One region of the Streptomyces sp. NPDC002776 genome, then DNA from elsewhere that is predicted to be linked to it. Evidence: riboswitches for the same ligand, from Rfam matches in the RefSeq annotation. Region 1 holds a riboswitch; the other holds the start of a gene.
The links. Region 1 has a riboswitch for cobalamin ahead of ACWD11_RS00430 (ribonucleoside-diphosphate reductase subunit alpha). Riboswitches for the same ligand answer to the same signal wherever they lie in the genome.
Positions count from the first base shown of each region.

Region 2: linked by a shared signal. The riboswitch ahead of ACWD11_RS04405 (cobalamin biosynthesis protein) and the one ahead of ACWD11_RS00430 (ribonucleoside-diphosphate reductase subunit alpha) in region 1 are both predicted to bind cobalamin.

Region 1 covers NZ_JBSFVG010000001.1:84,624-92,221, reverse strand. The annotation lists gene ACWD11_RS00440 (GlxA family transcriptional regulator) at 1-633, opposite strand, end outside; gene ACWD11_RS00435 (ribonucleotide-diphosphate reductase subunit beta) at 845-1,858, opposite strand; gene ACWD11_RS00430 (ribonucleoside-diphosphate reductase subunit alpha) at 1,858-4,221, opposite strand; cobalamin riboswitch at 4,344-4,468, opposite strand; gene ACWD11_RS00425 (GNAT family N-acetyltransferase) at 4,521-5,027, opposite strand; gene mctP (monocarboxylate uptake permease MctP) at 5,101-6,696, opposite strand; gene ACWD11_RS00415 (DUF3311 domain-containing protein) at 6,693-6,947, opposite strand; gene ACWD11_RS00410 (GntR family transcriptional regulator) at 7,513-7,598, opposite strand, start outside.
Region 2 covers NZ_JBSFVG010000002.1:59,678-67,275, reverse strand. The annotation lists gene cobN (cobaltochelatase subunit CobN) at 1-2,837, opposite strand, end outside; gene ACWD11_RS04410 (cobyric acid synthase) at 2,834-4,345, opposite strand; gene ACWD11_RS04405 (cobalamin biosynthesis protein) at 4,342-5,283, opposite strand; cobalamin riboswitch at 5,406-5,545, opposite strand; gene ACWD11_RS04400 (hypothetical protein) at 5,753-5,974, opposite strand; gene ACWD11_RS04395 (inorganic phosphate transporter) at 6,006-7,238, opposite strand; gene ACWD11_RS04390 (class II aldolase/adducin family protein) at 7,491-7,598, shown strand, end outside.

The DNA of each region.
Region 1 (7,598 bases):
CTGGGAGCGGGGCAGCGGGCGGTCGATGTACTGCGCCTGCCCGCCGTCCCGGTGCGGCGGCACCACCATGCGCCGGGCGATGGCGTTGGCGACCTCCACGCCCTCCTCCTTGCGCACCAGGTGCAGACAGGCGTCGATGCCGGCGGCCGTGCCCGCCGAGGTGATCACCGGGTCCTCGTCCACGTACAGCACGTCGGGCTCGATCACCGCGCGCGGGAAGCGCCGGGCGAGCTCGTCGGCCTGCCGCCAGTGCACCGCGCAGCGCCGGTCGTCCAGCAGCCCGGCCGCGCCGAGCACGAACACGCCGGAACAGACGCTGAGCACCCGGGTGCCCCGGTCAACGGCCCGTACCAGGGCGTCGAGCAGCGCGGGCGGGTACTCCCGGCCGAGGTAGCCGCTGCCGGCCGGCACGGCGATCAGGTCGGCCTCCTCCAGGCGGTCGAGGCCGTACGGGGTGGAGACCGTGAACCCGGGGATGTGCGTGCTCAGCGCCGGGCCCTCGGCCGAGACGACCGCGAAGTCGTACACCGGGAGCCCCTCGTCACTGCGGTCGAGGCCGAAGATCTCGCAGACGACCCCGAGTTCGAAGGGATGCACGCCGTCGAGCAGGGCCACCGCCACGTTTCTCAGCATGCGGTCAGTGTCGCACGGAGCTGGCAGTAATTCGATGGTGTACGGCAGTCCTGCCACTGTCAGGAGTGTCTGCCTGGTACGACGATTACCTCATGGACGCATTCCTCGGAACTCTGACCGTGACCGTTCTCCTCTTTCTGCTCGCCGCCCCGGCGCTCGTGGGCCTGCGCCACGAGCGCCGGACCGACCGCCAGCTCCGGCAGGCCGGTGCTCAGAAGTCCTCGTCCAGGTCGACCGTGCCCTCCACCGCGACCTGGTACGCCGAAGGGCGCCGCTCGAAGAAGTTGGTGAGCTCCTGAACCCCCTGCAACTCCATGAAGGAGAAGGGGTTCTCCGAGCCGTACACCGGGGCGAAGCCGAGCCGGGTCAGCCGCTGGTCGGCGACGCACTCCAGGTACTGCCGCATCGAGTCGGTGTTCATGCCCGGGAGGCCGTCACCGCACAGGTCGCGCGCGAACTGCAGCTCGGCCTCGACGGCCTCCCGCAGCATGTCGGTGACCTGCTGCCGGAGCTGGTCGTCGAAGAGCTCCGGCTCCTCCTTGCGGACGGTGTCGACGACGTCGAAGGCGAAGCTCATGTGCATCGACTCGTCGCGGAACACCCAGTTGGTGCCGGTGGCCAGGCCGTGCAGCAGGCCCCGGCTGCGGAACCAGTAGACGTACGCGAAGGCGCCGTAGAAGAACAGGCCCTCGATGCAGGCGGCGAAGCAGATCAGGTTGAGCAGGAAGCGGCGGCGGTCGGCCTGGGTCTCCAGGCGGTCCAGCTTCTCCACCTCGTTGATCCACTTGAAGCAGAACCCGGCCTTCTCGCGGATGGAGGGGATGCTCTCCACCGCGTCGAAGGCCGCCGCCCGGTCCTCCGGGTCGGGGAGGTAGGTGTCCAGCAGCGTCAAGTAGAACTGGACGTGCACGGCCTCCTCGAAGAGCTGGCGGCTCAGGTACAGCCGCGCCTCGGGGGAGTTGATGTGCTTGTACAGCGTCAGCACCAGGTTGTTCGCCACGATCGAGTCACCCGTCGCGAAGAAGGCGACCAGCCGGCCGATCAGGTGCTGCTCGGAGGGTGTGAGCTTGGCGAGGTCGGTGACGTCCGAGTGGAGGTCGACCTCCTCCACGGTCCAGGTGTTCTTGATGGCGTCCCGGTAGCGCTCGTAGAAGTCGGGGTAGCGCATGGGGCGCAGGGTCAGCTCGAAGCCCGGGTCGAGGAGATTCTGGTTACGGGTAGTCATTACTGGCAGGCCTCGCAGGACTCGGGGTTCTCAAGGGAGCAGGCGACGGCCTCTTCGGAGGTCGCCTGCTGGACGGGGACGGGGACGGTGGCCTGGGCCGCGCGGGCGATGCGGGTCGCCGGGCGCGAGCGCAGGTAGTACGTCGTCTTCAGCCCGGACTTCCAGGCGTACGCGTACATCGAGGAGAGCTTGCCGATGGTCGGCGTCTCCAGGAAGAGGTTCAGGGACTGGGACTGGTCCAGGAACGGGGTCCGGGCCGCGGCCATGTCGATCAGTCCGCGCTGCGGGATCTCCCACGCCGTGCGGTACAGCCGCCGTACCTCCTCCGGGATCCACCCGAAGTCCTGCACCGAGCCGTTCGCCTCGCGCAGCGCCTCGCGGGTGCGGGCGTCCCAGACGCCCAGCTCCTTCAGCTCCCGCACCAGGTAGGAGTTGACCTGGAGGAACTCGCCGGACAGCGTCTCGCGCTTGAACAGGTTGGACACCTGCGGCTCGATGCACTCGTAGACGCCGGCGATGGAGGCGATGGTGGCGGTGGGCGCGATGGCGAGGAGGAGGGAGTTGCGCATCCCGACCTCGGCGATCCGCTCGCGCAGCGCCGACCACCGCTCGGGCCAGGTGAGTTCGGTGTCGTAGTGGTCGGGGTGCAGGACGCCCCGCGCGGTACGGGTCTTCTCCCAGGCCGGCAGCGGGCCGTTGCGCTCGGCGAGGTCGGCGGAGGCCTCGTAGGCGGCGAGCATCACGCGCTCGGCGATCCGGGTGGAGAGCGCCTTGGCCTCCGGCGAGTCGAAGGGCAGCCGCAGCTTGAAGAAGACGTCCTGCAGGCCCATCGCGCCCAGGCCCACGGGGCGCCACTTGGCGTTGGAGCGGCCCGCCTGCTCGGTCGGGTAGAAGTTGATGTCGACGACCCGGTCGAGGAAGGTGACGGCCGTACGGACCGTCTCGTCCAGGCGTTCCCAGTCGATGCCGCCCTGGTCGACGAAGGCACCGAGGTTCACCGACCCCAGGTTGCAGACCGCGGTCTCCCCGTCGTCGGTGACCTCCAGGATCTCGGTGCAGAGGTTGGAGGAGTGGACCACATGGCCCGGCAGGGCGGTCTGGTTGGCGGTGCGGTTGGCGGCGTCCTTGAAGGTCATCCAGCCGTTGCCGGTCTGCGCGAGGGTGCGCATCATGCGGCCGTACAGGTCACGGGCGGGGATGGTCCGGCGGGCGAGCCCGCCGGCCTCCGCCTTGCGGTACGCCGCGTCGAACTCCTCGCCCCACAGGTCGACCAGCTCGGGCACGTCGGCGGGGGAGAACAGGCTCCACGGCTCGTCGGCGTTCACCCGGCGCATGAACTCGTCCGGCACCCAGTGCGCGAGGTTGAGGTTGTGCGTACGGCGGGCGTCCTCGCCGGTGTTGTCGCGCAGCTCCAGGAACTCCTCGATGTCGGAGTGCCAGGTCTCCAGGTAGACCGCGGCGGCTCCCTTGCGGCGGCCGCCCTGGTTCACGGCGGCGACGGAGGCGTCGAGGGTCTTCAGGAACGGGACGATGCCGTTGGAGTGCCCGTTGGTGCCGCGGATCAGCGAACCCCGGGCGCGGATGCGGGAGTACGACAGCCCGATGCCGCCGGCGTGCTTGGAGAGCCGGGCGACCTGGTGGTAGCGGTCGTAGATGGAGTCCAGCTCGTCCTTGGGGGAGTCGAGGAGGTAGCAGGACGACATCTGGGGGTGCCGGGTGCCGGAGTTGAAGAGCGTGGGGGAGGAGGGGAGGTAGTCGAGACGGCTCATGAGCCGGTAGAGCGCGGCGACTTCGTCCAGCGCGCGGACGGTGTCGTCCTCGGCGAGACCGGCGGCGACGCGGAGCAGGAAGTGCTGGGGGGTCTCGACGACCTTGCGGGTGAGGGGGTGCCGCAGGAGGTACCGGCTGTGCAGGGTGCGCAGTCCGAAGTAACCGAAGCGGTCGTCGGCGCCCGGGTCGACCAGCGCGTCCAGGCGCTCGGCGTGGATCCGTACGAACTCCGCGGTCCGGTCGGCGATGAGTCCCTCCCGGTGGCCGACCGCGACCGACCCGGTGAAGGACGTGACGCCCTGGGAGGCGGCCTCCTCGCGGATGCCGAGGGTGAGCAGCCGGGCGGCCAGCCGGGAGTAGGCGGGGTCCTCGGAGATGAGCCCGGCCGCCGCCTCGGTGGCCAGCTCGCGCAACTCCGCCTCGTCCGCGCGGGCGGACCGGCCGCGCAGCGCGGCGGCGGCGACCCGGCCGGGGTCGGCGTCGGGGAGGTCGGCGGTCAGCTCGGTCAGGGTCCGCAGCAGCGCGGTTCCGGGACCGTCGGTCTCCACCTGGGCGGCTGAAGCTGAAGCCGGGTCGGCTGGCGCGATGGTCACTGGGGGCTCTCCCTCGCTCGGCACGGGGCCTTGCGGAGGGCAGGAGGCAGCTCACGAGCGCACGCGGCGTCGCGTCCACCGGCCCATTCCCCGAGGCCCGGACGTCTGGCACCCGGACCGGACGGCCGGGTGCGCTGTCGGCAGGTCCTCGGACTGACGATCGGGCACAGATGTGCCCAAGTACACCGTTGCGGGACAGTTCCGGATTCGCACCGGATTCCCCTGCGGCGACAGCGAGCACGAGCATACATCTTGTGCCGCCCCGCGATGTCACCCCCAGATGTTGTGTCGCGTCGGCTTCAGAGCGTCAACTCATAGGTGAGGAGAGTGAAGTCGCCGTGCTCCGGGATGGGGTTCCAGTCGCGTTCCGGGGCGCGCCGGAAGCCGAGGCGCTCGTAGATGCGGTGGGCGGTGTGCATCAGGGCCTGGGTGGACAGGACGATGCCCGTGCACCCCGTCGTCGTGCGCGCCCGGTCGACGCAGGCGCGCACGAGGGCTTCTCCCACGCCCCGGCCGCGGGCCGCGTGCGCCACCGCCAGCATGCGGATCTCCGCCTCCCCGGGGCGGGCGAGATCGGCCATGGGGCCGCCGGCCGGCACGAAGGTGACGCCGCCGAGGAGCCGGTCGCACTCCACGGCCACCAGGACCTCGGCGGCCGCCGCCCGCTTGGCGACATCGCGGAGTTCGCCGAGGTACCAGTCGGCCTCGCCGAAGGTGAGGAGGCCGTCCTGGAGGTAGGCGCGGGCGGTGATCTCGCCCAGTTCGTCGTGTTCGGCGGGTTCCACCGGCCGGATCTGGAAGTCCATGCGGTCGAGTGTGGACGACGACGGGCCGCCGATGTCCTGCATTTCGGCGGCCCGCTGCGGGTGGGGTTCCCGGTCAGGGAATCGGCTTCAGTTCCTTCTGCACGCCCGGATCGCCCGCGTCCGCCGTGTAGTCCTCGGGGCTCGTTTCGTCGATGCCCTCGGGGGCCTTCGCCGCCCTCAGGACGAAGGTCAGGACCACGGTGACGACCAGGTTCAGCACGAACGCCGTCAGGCCGATGTAGCCGATCTCCCCGATGCCGGGGATCTCCTTCGACGAGCCGCCGAAGTGCTTCTGCGTCGGCGAGGCGACACCGTACGCCGCCACCGTGCCGTAGAGCATGCCGACCGCCCAGCCGCCGAGCAGCGCCCAGCGGTGGAACCAGCGGGTGAACAGGCCGCCGACCAGGGCCGGGAAGGTCTGCAGGATCCAGATGCCGCCCAGCAGCTGGAAGTTGATGGCGACCGTCTTGTCCATCGTCAGGACGAAGGCCAGCGCGCCCACCTTCACCAGCAGGGACACGATCTTGGAGACCTTGGTCTCCTGCTGCGGGGTGGCGTCCGGCCTGATGAAGTCCTTGTAGATGTTGCGGGTGAAGAGGTTCGCCGCCGCGATGGACATGATGGCCGCCGGCACCAGGGCGCCGATGCCGATCGCCGCGAAGGCCACGCCCGCGAACCAGTCCGGGAACATGTTCTCGAACAGCTGCGGGATCGCCAGCTGGCCGTTGTCCACCTTCACCCCGGCCGCGATCGCCATGAAGCCGAGCAGCGCGAGCAGACCGAGCATCAGCGAGTACAGCGGCAGGATCGTGGTGTTGCGGCGGATCACCTCACGGCTCCCGGAGGAGAGGGTCGCGGTGATCGAGTGCGGGTACATGAACAGCGCCAGCGCCGAGCCCAGCGCCAGGGTGGCGTACGTCCACTGGCCGGCCTCCGGTGGGACGAGACCGCCCACCCCGGTGGTGGTGAACTTCTCGCCCGCGTCGGCGAAGATGTCGTCGAACCCGCCCAGCTTGATCGGGATGTAGATGATCGCCACCGCGATCACCAGGTAGATCAGGGTGTCCTTGACGAAGGCGATCAGCGCCGGGGCGCGCAGCCCCGAGGAGTAGGTGTACGCGGCCAGCACACCGAACGCGATCAGCAGCGGCAGGTCCTTGATGAACCAGTTGGTGTCCTCCCCGCCGCCGACGCCCATCACGTCCAGCACCGCCTGGATGCCGACGAGTTGCAGCGCGATGTACGGCATGGTGGCGAGGATGCCGGTCAGGGCCACCGCCAGCGACAGGCCCTTGGAGCCGAAGCGGCCGCGCACGAAGTCCGACGTCGTCACGTACCCGTGCTTGTGGGAGACCGACCACAGGCGGGGCAGGAACGTGAAGATCAGCGGGTAGACCAGGATCGTGTACGGCACAGCGAAGAAGCCCGCCGCGCCGGCCGCGTAGATCGCCGCCGGGACCGCCACGAAGGTGTACGCCGTGTACAGGTCGCCGCCGAGCAGGAACCAGGTGACCCAGGTGCCGAACGACCGTCCGCCCAGGCCCCATTCGTCGAGGCTGTGCTCGTTCTCGGCCTTGCGCCAGCGCGCGGCGAGGAAGCCCATGACCGTGACGGCCAGGAAGAAGAAGATGAAGACGGCGAGTGCGACGCCGTTCACGCCGTCGTTCACTTGCCGCCTCCACGACGTGCGCGCTGGTCACGCTGCCACAGCTTGTACGCGACCATCGTCAGCGCGGTCGACAGGACCACCCAGGCCATCTGGTACCAGTAGAAGAACGGGATGCCGATGAAGGCCGGGTCGGTTTTCGCGTACGACCCGACCCACAGCATCGCCACGAAGGGCGCGAACAGGCAGAGGGCGATGACGACGCGCGCGGGCGTCACCACCGGCTCTCCGCTCGCCTCTGGGGCTTGTGACATCTGACGGCTCCGTCCCCTCGCTGATCACCTGAAAACGCGCAGGCAATCTAGGTCACGGTGTCGCAGAAACGGAACCCCTCGTCCGTATATCGGTCCGGCCAACTGGCCTCAGCAGCACCGGAAACCCTGGCGCGGGTCCGACTCCTGCCGGTCCGTCCGCATCCGCTCGAAGGAGCGGCGGCGGGAACAGCCCGGCCGGGGCGACGATCGAGCCGAGGGCCGCGGCGATCATCCAGGCGGCGGAGACGTCCGCCCCGCGGGCCGGCGCGAGTACCGCCCAGCCGGTGGCGCCGACCAGTCCGACGAGGGTCCATGACGATGGTTCGAGTGTTCGCGGTGCGCACCGGGTCGACCTCCCGTCCATGCGATGACGGGGAGGACCGTAGTGCCGCAGGGGAAGGGGCGCTGTACCGCGGGCGCTGACTCGGTCGAAGCTTCAACCGGCTTATTACTACGGCCGCTCAGCCTCGCCACGCTGTGTTGTCCCGGGGGCGACCCCCAGCCCCCGGCCGACGCCGCTGCCGCCCGGGCTCACTCCTGCGGCCGCTTCAGCCTCGCGACGGCACTACTCCTGCGGCCGCTTCAGCCTCGCCACGAACTTGTAGCGGTCGCCCCGGTACACCGACCGCACCCACTCCACCGGCCGGCCGT
Region 2 (7,598 bases), on a different contig from region 1:
GCCCGTACCGCGTCGTCGATCAGCGCGACCACATGCGGGAACGCGTCCCGGAAGAACCCGGAGATCCGGACGGTGACGTCGATGCGCGGCCGTCCCAGCTCCGGCAACGGCACCACCTCGAACCCGGTCACCCGGCGCGAGGCGTCGTCCCACACCGGGCGGCAGCCCAGCAGCGCCAGGATCTCCGCGATGTCGTCGCCCTGGGTGCGCATCGCGGACGTGCCCCACACCGTGAGCCCGACGGACTTCGGGTACTCCCCGGTGTCCTGGAGGTAGCGGGCCACCAGCGAGTCGGCGAGGGACTGGCCGACCTCCCAACTCAGCCGGGACGGAATGGCCTTGGGGTCGACCGAGTAGAAGTTGCGGCCGGTCGGCAGGACGTTCACCAGACCGCGGGTCGGCGACCCGGACGGGCCCGCCGGGACGTAACCGCCGTCCAGGGCCCGCAGGATGTGCCCGATCTCGTCGGTCGTCCGCGCGAGCCGCGGCACGACCTCGTCGCAGGCGAACTCCAGCACGGCGACGGCCTCGGGCAGTTCGGTGCCGAGCACCTCGCGCACGAGAGCGGGGACCGCGGCGGCCTCCCAGTCCCGCTCCTCCATGCCCTCCGCCACCCGGCGGCACAGCTGCTCCAGCAGATCGATCGCGTCGGCGGCCGTACGCGCGGGCCCCTCCACCAGGTCCGACAGCTCCACCGGCACCTTCAGCGGCGCGCCCGGCTCGGCCAGCAACTCCTTCTCGCTGAGCCCGAAATGGGCCGCGAAGGACGCCCTGAGCCCGGGCAGCGCGTTCGCCTTCCCGCCCCACACCTGCGCGGCGCGCAACACGGCGAGCACCAGGTTCACCCGCGGCTCACCGACCGGACCGCCGCCGAGGATGTGCAGGCCGTCACGGATCTGTACGTCCTTGATCTCGCACAGATAGCCGTCGATGTGCATGACGAACTCGTCGAACTCCGTGTCGTCCGGCTGCTCGTCGACATGCAGGTCGTGATGGAGCTCGGCCGCCTTCACCAGCGTCCAGATCTGCGCGCGCACGGCCGGCGCCTTCGTCGGGTCCAGGTCGGAGACGAGCGCGTACTCGTCGAGCAGCTGCTCCAGCTTCGCCAGGTCACCGTAGGTGTCCGCGCGCGCCATCGGCGGTACGAGGTGGTCGACGACCGTGGCGTGGCCGCGCCGCTTGGCCTGGGTGCCCTCGCCGGGGTCATTGACGATGAAGGGGTAGATGAGGGGGAGTTCACCGAGTACGGCGTCCGGCGCGCAGCCTCCGCTCAGCCCGAGCCCCTTGCCCGGCAGCCACTCCATCGTGCCGTGCTTGCCCATGTGGACGATCGCGTCGGCGCCGAACGAGTTCTCCAGCCAGCGGTAGGCCGCCATGTAGTGGTGGGACGGCGGCATGTCCGGGTCGTGGTAGATCGCGATCGGGTTCTCGCCGAAGCCGCGCGGCGGCTGGATCATGACCACGACGTTCCCGAACTGCAGGGAGGCGAGCACGATGTCGTCCCCGTCGACGTACAGCGAGCCCGGCGGCTCGCCCCACGCCTCCAGCATGGCGTCCCTGAGCTGCGGGTCGAGCCGGTCGAACCACGCCCGGTAGTCCGCCAGCGGCACTCGCGCGGGCGCGGAGGCCAGCTGCTCCTCGGTCAGCCACTCGACGTCATGGCCGCCGGCCTCGATGAGCCGGTGGATCAACTCGTCGCCCTCGGACGGGTATTCCGTCACCCCGTACCCGGCTTCCTTCAGCGCGTCCAGGACCCGCACCGCCGAGACGGGCGTGTCGAGACCGACCGCGTTGCCGACCCGGGAGTGCTTGGTCGGGTAGGCCGTGAAGACGAGCGCCAGCTTCTTCTCGGCGTTCGGCTTGTGCCGCAACCGCGCGTGCCGTACGGCGATTCCGGCGACGCGCGCGGCCCGCTCGGGGTCGGCGACGTACACCGGGACGTCGTCGGGGCCCTGCTCCTTGAAGGAGAACGGCACGGTGATCAGCCGGCCGTCGAACTCCGGGATCGCGACCTGCATGGCCGCGTCCATGGGGGAGAGGGCGGCGTCGGACTCGTCCCAGGCCCGGCGCGAGGAGGTCAGGCAGAGCCCTTGCAGCACGGGGATGTCGAGGTCGGCGAGGGCTCCGATGTCCCACGCCTCCTCGTCGCCGCCGGCCGATGCCTGGGAGGCGTGTGTGCCGCCGGCGGCGAGGACCGTGGCGACGAGGGCGTCGGCCCGGCCGAGGATCTCGTACAGACCCGCGTCCGCGCCGCGCAGGGAACCGCAGTACACCGGAAGGGCGTTGGCGCCGCGGGCCTCGATGGCGTCGCAGAGCGTGTCCACGAACGCGGTGTTGCCGCTGAGCTCATGGGCCCGGTAGAAGAGCACGCCGACGGTCGGGCGGCCGCTCTCCTGCGTGCGGGAGCCATGGACGCCGTACTCCGGCATCTGCTGCGGCTCCAGGAACCCCTCGCCGGTCAGCAGCACCGTGTCGGAGAGGAACCGGGCGAGTTCGGTGAGGTTGGCGGAGCCGCCCTCGACGAGGTACCGCAGCGCCTCGGCGACCACACCGGCGGGCACCGACGACTCGGCCATCAACTCGGCGTCCGGGACGCTCTCCCCGCCCAGCAGCACCGTCGGGATGCCGGACGCCTTCAGCGCGGCGAGCCCGTCCTCCCAGGCGCGCTTGCCGCCGAGCAGCCGGACGACGGCGATGTCGGCGCCCGCGATGAGCGCGGGCAGTTCCGCGGCGACGTCCACGCGGGTCGGGTTGCCGATCCGGTAGGAGGCGCCGGACGCGGCCCTGGCCGCCAGCAGATCCGTGTCGGCGGTCGACAACAACAACACTGTGCTCATGCGGGCGCTCCCGGTGGAATGAAAGGCAGTCCTTGCGGCGCGCCCGACTCGATGAGCCGCCAGAGCGCGTCGGTGTCCGCGTGCTGTTCGATCAGATCGCCCAGCCGGTCCAGCTGTTCCTCGCGCAGCGCGGCGAAGGAGGTGTCGGGGGCCGGTACGAAGCGGCGGCCCGCGGCGGCCGCTACCTCCCGCAGGAACGCCCGGCGGAAACCGTCCGACTCCAGCGAGCCGTGCCAGTGCGTGCCCCAGGTCTGCCCGACCCGGCAGCCGTCTAGGAAGGGCTCGCCGCCCGCGACGGAAGCGACCCCGTGGTGGATCTCGTACCCCTCGACCCGCTCGCCGAGGGCTTCCCCCACCGGCCGGGTGAGGGTCTTCTCGCGCGCGAACCGCACCCGTACGGGCAGGACGCCGAGCCCTTCGACGCGGCCCCTGCGGCTCTCCACGTCGTCCTCGATGTGCTCGCCGAGCACCTGGAAGCCGCCGCAGATGCCGAGCACGGGCCGCTGTTCGGCGGCCCTGCGCACGAGGGCGTCGGCGAGCCCCCGCGCGCGCAGCCACTCCAGCGCCTTCACCGTGCCCCGGGTCCCGGGGACCACGACGAGGTCGGCGTCGGCCAGTTCCTCCGGCCGGTCCACGAACCGCACGACGACACCCGGCTCGGCGGCCAGCGCGTCGACGTCGGTGAAGTTGGACATGAGCGGGACCGCGCAGACGGCCACCCGCAGCACGTCCGCGCCGACGGGCGGGGCGACCACGGACTCCCGCACGGTCCCGCGCAGGGAGACGCGCAGTCCGTCCTCCTCGTCGATGCCGAGCCCGTGCCGGAAGGGCAGGACGCCGTACGTGCGGCGCCCGGTGAGGTCGTGCAGCATGTCGAGGCCGGGTTCCAGCAGCGAGACGTCACCGCGGAACTTGTTGACCAGGAACCCGGCGACGAGTTCCTGGTCCTCCCGGGAGAGGAGCGCCACCGTCCCGAAGAAGGAGGCGAAGACGCCCCCGCGGTCGATGTCACCCACCACCAGCACGGGCAGCCCGGCGCGGCGCGCGACGCCCATGTTGACGATGTCGGTGCGCCGCAGATTGATCTCGGCCGGCGAACCGGCCCCCTCGCAGATCACGGCGTCATACGTGCCCCGCAGCTCGGCGAGGCAGTCGAGCACGGTCCCGAGGAGCTGCTGCTGCCGCCCGCCGTGATAGCCGCGCGCGCTCAACTCGCCCACCGGCTTGCCCATGAGCACGACCTGACTGCTCTGCTCGCCGCCCGGCTTGAGCAGCACCGGGTTCATCAGCGCGGTCGGTTCGACGCGGCAGGCCTGCGCCTGCATGGCCTGCGCCCGGCCGATCTCGGCGCCCTCGCGGGTGACGAAGGAGTTCAGCGACATGTTCTGCGCCTTGAAGGGCGCGACCTTCACCCCCTGCCGGACCAGCCAGCGGCAGATCCCGGCGGTGACGACACTCTTGCCGGCGTCGGAGGTGGTACCGGCGACCAGGAGACCTCCGCCGTTCATGACCGCCTCCCCGCCACGACGCGGCGCGCGACGACGCTGACCGCCAGCGCCAGCCAGCTCACCCGCCGGGACAGCCGTACGGCCCGTTCGATGTCCCCGACCTCCACAGCACGCCCTTCCCCGTTCAGCACCGGCCGGTGCTCGATCCGTCCGCTGTACGACAAGGTCCCCCCGAGCCGCACCCCCAGCGCCCCCGCGAACGACGCCTCCACGGGCCCGGCGTTGGGGCTCGGATGCCGCGCCGCGTCAGCCCGCCAGGCCCGCACCGCACCTCGGGGATCGCCTCCGGCGACGGCGGCGAGTACGGCGGTCAGCCGCGCCCCGGGCCACCCGGCGACGTCGTCGAGGCGGGCGGAGGCCCAGCCGTAGCGCCGGTAACGGGGCGACTTGTGGCCGACCATGGCGTCGAGGGTGTTCACCGCCCGGAACCCGAGGAGCCCCGGCACCGAGCCCACGGCCCCCCACACCAGTGCTCCCACGACGGCGTCGGAGGTGTTCTCGGCGACGGACTCCACCACCGCCCGCGCGATCCCGTCGGCGTCCAGCGCCTGCGGATCCCGCCCGCACAGATGCGGCAGCCGCGCCCGCGCCGCCTCGACGTCCCCCGCCCGCAGCGCCCGCCCGACGGTCCGTGCCTCCCGCCCGAGCGAAGTCCCCCCGACCACCGCCCAGGTGGCGGCAGCGGTCAGCGCGACGGAAGCGGCGGGGGAGCGGCGTACCGCACGGGAGGCGAGCGCACCCACGGCGACGGCGCCACCGGCGCACACGGCGGTGTGCAGCGCGCCCCGGCCCCGGTCGTCCCGCCACAGCCGCCGTTCCACGGCGCTCGCGGCCCGCCCGAACACGGCGACCGGATGCCCGCGGCGGGGATCGCCGAGGATCAGGTCACCGAGGAGGCCGGCGGCGGCGCCGTACGCGAAGACGCGATCGGCCCGCATCGGCTCAGCCGGCCGACGGGTCGGCCGGAACCCCGGCGTCGGGGGTCGTGCATCTCGGAGCCTGTGTCAGACGGCAGCCGCGCATGGCGATATGTCCTCACTCAGGGTGTCCACGCCCTGGTTCGACTAGACCGGCGGTGAGAGTTCCTGGCTCCCGGGGCTTCCTACCCCGGTGACAGTGGCGGGACCGCGCCGGAATCGCACCGGCTTCCTCTCCTGCCGCCGTAAATGGCTCCGGCAGTCCACCACGGGCCCGGAACAGCCGTCAACTTGCTGTTGACCTGCGAGAGGAGAGTGTGCTGAGGCCCACACCGGGTCCGGCCGGGCGGGGTTGGCCCCTGGGGTCACCCGCCCCCGGCCGACTGCCCGCAAGTGCCTTGCGCGACCGCGCGCGTACGCGAAAGCGCCCTGCCCCGAACACCCCGTAAGGGGCACCGGAACAGGGCGCGAGCCCGTCGCGCGAGGCGCGTCAGACCACGATCAGATAGATCCCGTACGCCACAGCCGCCGCGCACGCCGCGAAACACGCGTACGCGCCGGTGACCGCCAGTCCCGCGGAGCCCCCCTGCTCCGCGGCCCGCTCGCGCCGCGTCAGACCCGCGATGCCGAGGGTGAACAGGGCCACCAGGGCCACGGTGACCACGAGGCTGACGCCGAAGACGGAGCCGAGAGCCGCCCAGTCGATCTTCATGATGCTGCTTCCTTGAGTATCCGGTCGGGGGTCAGACGCGGGCCGACGGCGTCGGGCCCCCGGCCGGGGCCGGGATCGTCGCCGCGAGCTCCTCGGTCACCGGGCCGGCGGGCGGCGGCGTGACGGCCGCCATCGCCGTGGTCACGACACCCGCGGGCTCCTCGGTCTCGTTGACGTTGGTGTGGTCGACGATCTCGCGGCGGGACACCTTCCAGATGGCCGCGCTGGAGCCGACCAGGAACACCGCCACGACCGCCGTGCCCCAGGGGCCGAAGTTCGTGACCCACTCGGCCAGCGCACCGACGAGCGCCGCGGCCGGCAGCGTCAGGCCCCACGCGACGAACATCCGCGTCGCCGTGGACCAGCGGACGACGCCGCCCTTGCGGCCGAGGCCCGCGCCCATCACCGCACCGGAGACGGAGTGCGTGGTGGAGAGGGAGAAACCGAGGTGGGAGGAGGCCAGGATGACCGTCGCCGCGCTGGTCTGGGCGGCGAAGCCCTGCTGCGGCTGGAGGTCGGTCAGGCCCTTGCCCATGGTGCGGATGATCCGCCAGCCACCGAGGTAGGTGCCGAGCGCGATGGCCACGCCCGCGGAGAGGATGACCCACATCGGCGGGTCCGAGTCGGGCGCCAGGGTGCCGCCGGCGACGAGGGCGAGGGTGATGATGCCCATCGTCTTCTGCGCGTCGTTGGTGCCGTGGGCGAGGGAGACCAGGCCGGCGGAGGCGATCTGGCCGGCGCGGTAGCCCTTCTCGGAGGACTGGCTGCCGTCGGCCTTCTTGCCCAGGGAGTACATCAGCTTCGTCGCGAGCATCGCCGCGAGGCCCGCGACCAGCGGGGCGGCGATCGCCGGGATGAGGACCTTGGTGACGAGCACGTCGCCGTGGACCGCGCCGACGCCCGCCGAGGCGATGGTCGCGCCGATCAGGCCGCCCATGAGGGCGTGCGAGGAGCTGGAGGGCAGACCGACCAGCCAGGTCAGCAGATTCCAGAGGATCGCCCCGACCAGCGCGGCGAAGATGACCTCGGGACGGATGCCGGTCTCGTCCACGAGACCTTTGGAGATCGTGTTGGCGACCTCCACGGAGAGGAACGCGCCGACAAGGTTCAGCACGGCGGACATGGCCACCGCGACCTTGGGCTTGAGGGCACCGGTCGAGATGGTCGTGGCCATCGCATTGGCGGTGTCGTGAAAACCGTTCGTGAAATCGAACGCGAGTGCGGTTATTACCACAATCGCGAGGATCAGCGAGAAGTTTTCCATTTACCCAGGCAATCGTTCGAGGTCATTGGCTGGACGAACGTAAGTAACCTGAGTGAACGGAAGGTGAACTGGGGTGAGCTACGGGGTGTCTGAACAAGGCGTTCCGTCTTGCGTCGGTTCCATGCGGCTCCGCAGGCTTCAGGCGCCCCAAGGGCCGGGAGCCCCGGGCGACCTTCCGGAGCGGGCTCAGGGGCCGTGAAAGAGATCCTGGTCACCCCTGAAGCCGGGCGCGTCGGCTGGCAGGATCGCCGCATGGCTGAGCAGCGAGAGAACCGGCGGGGCGCGGGGGAGTCATGGCCGGAGCGCGTGCGCCCCGAGGAGGCGCGCGCGTGGCAGGAACTGGTCGCGACGGCCCGCCGG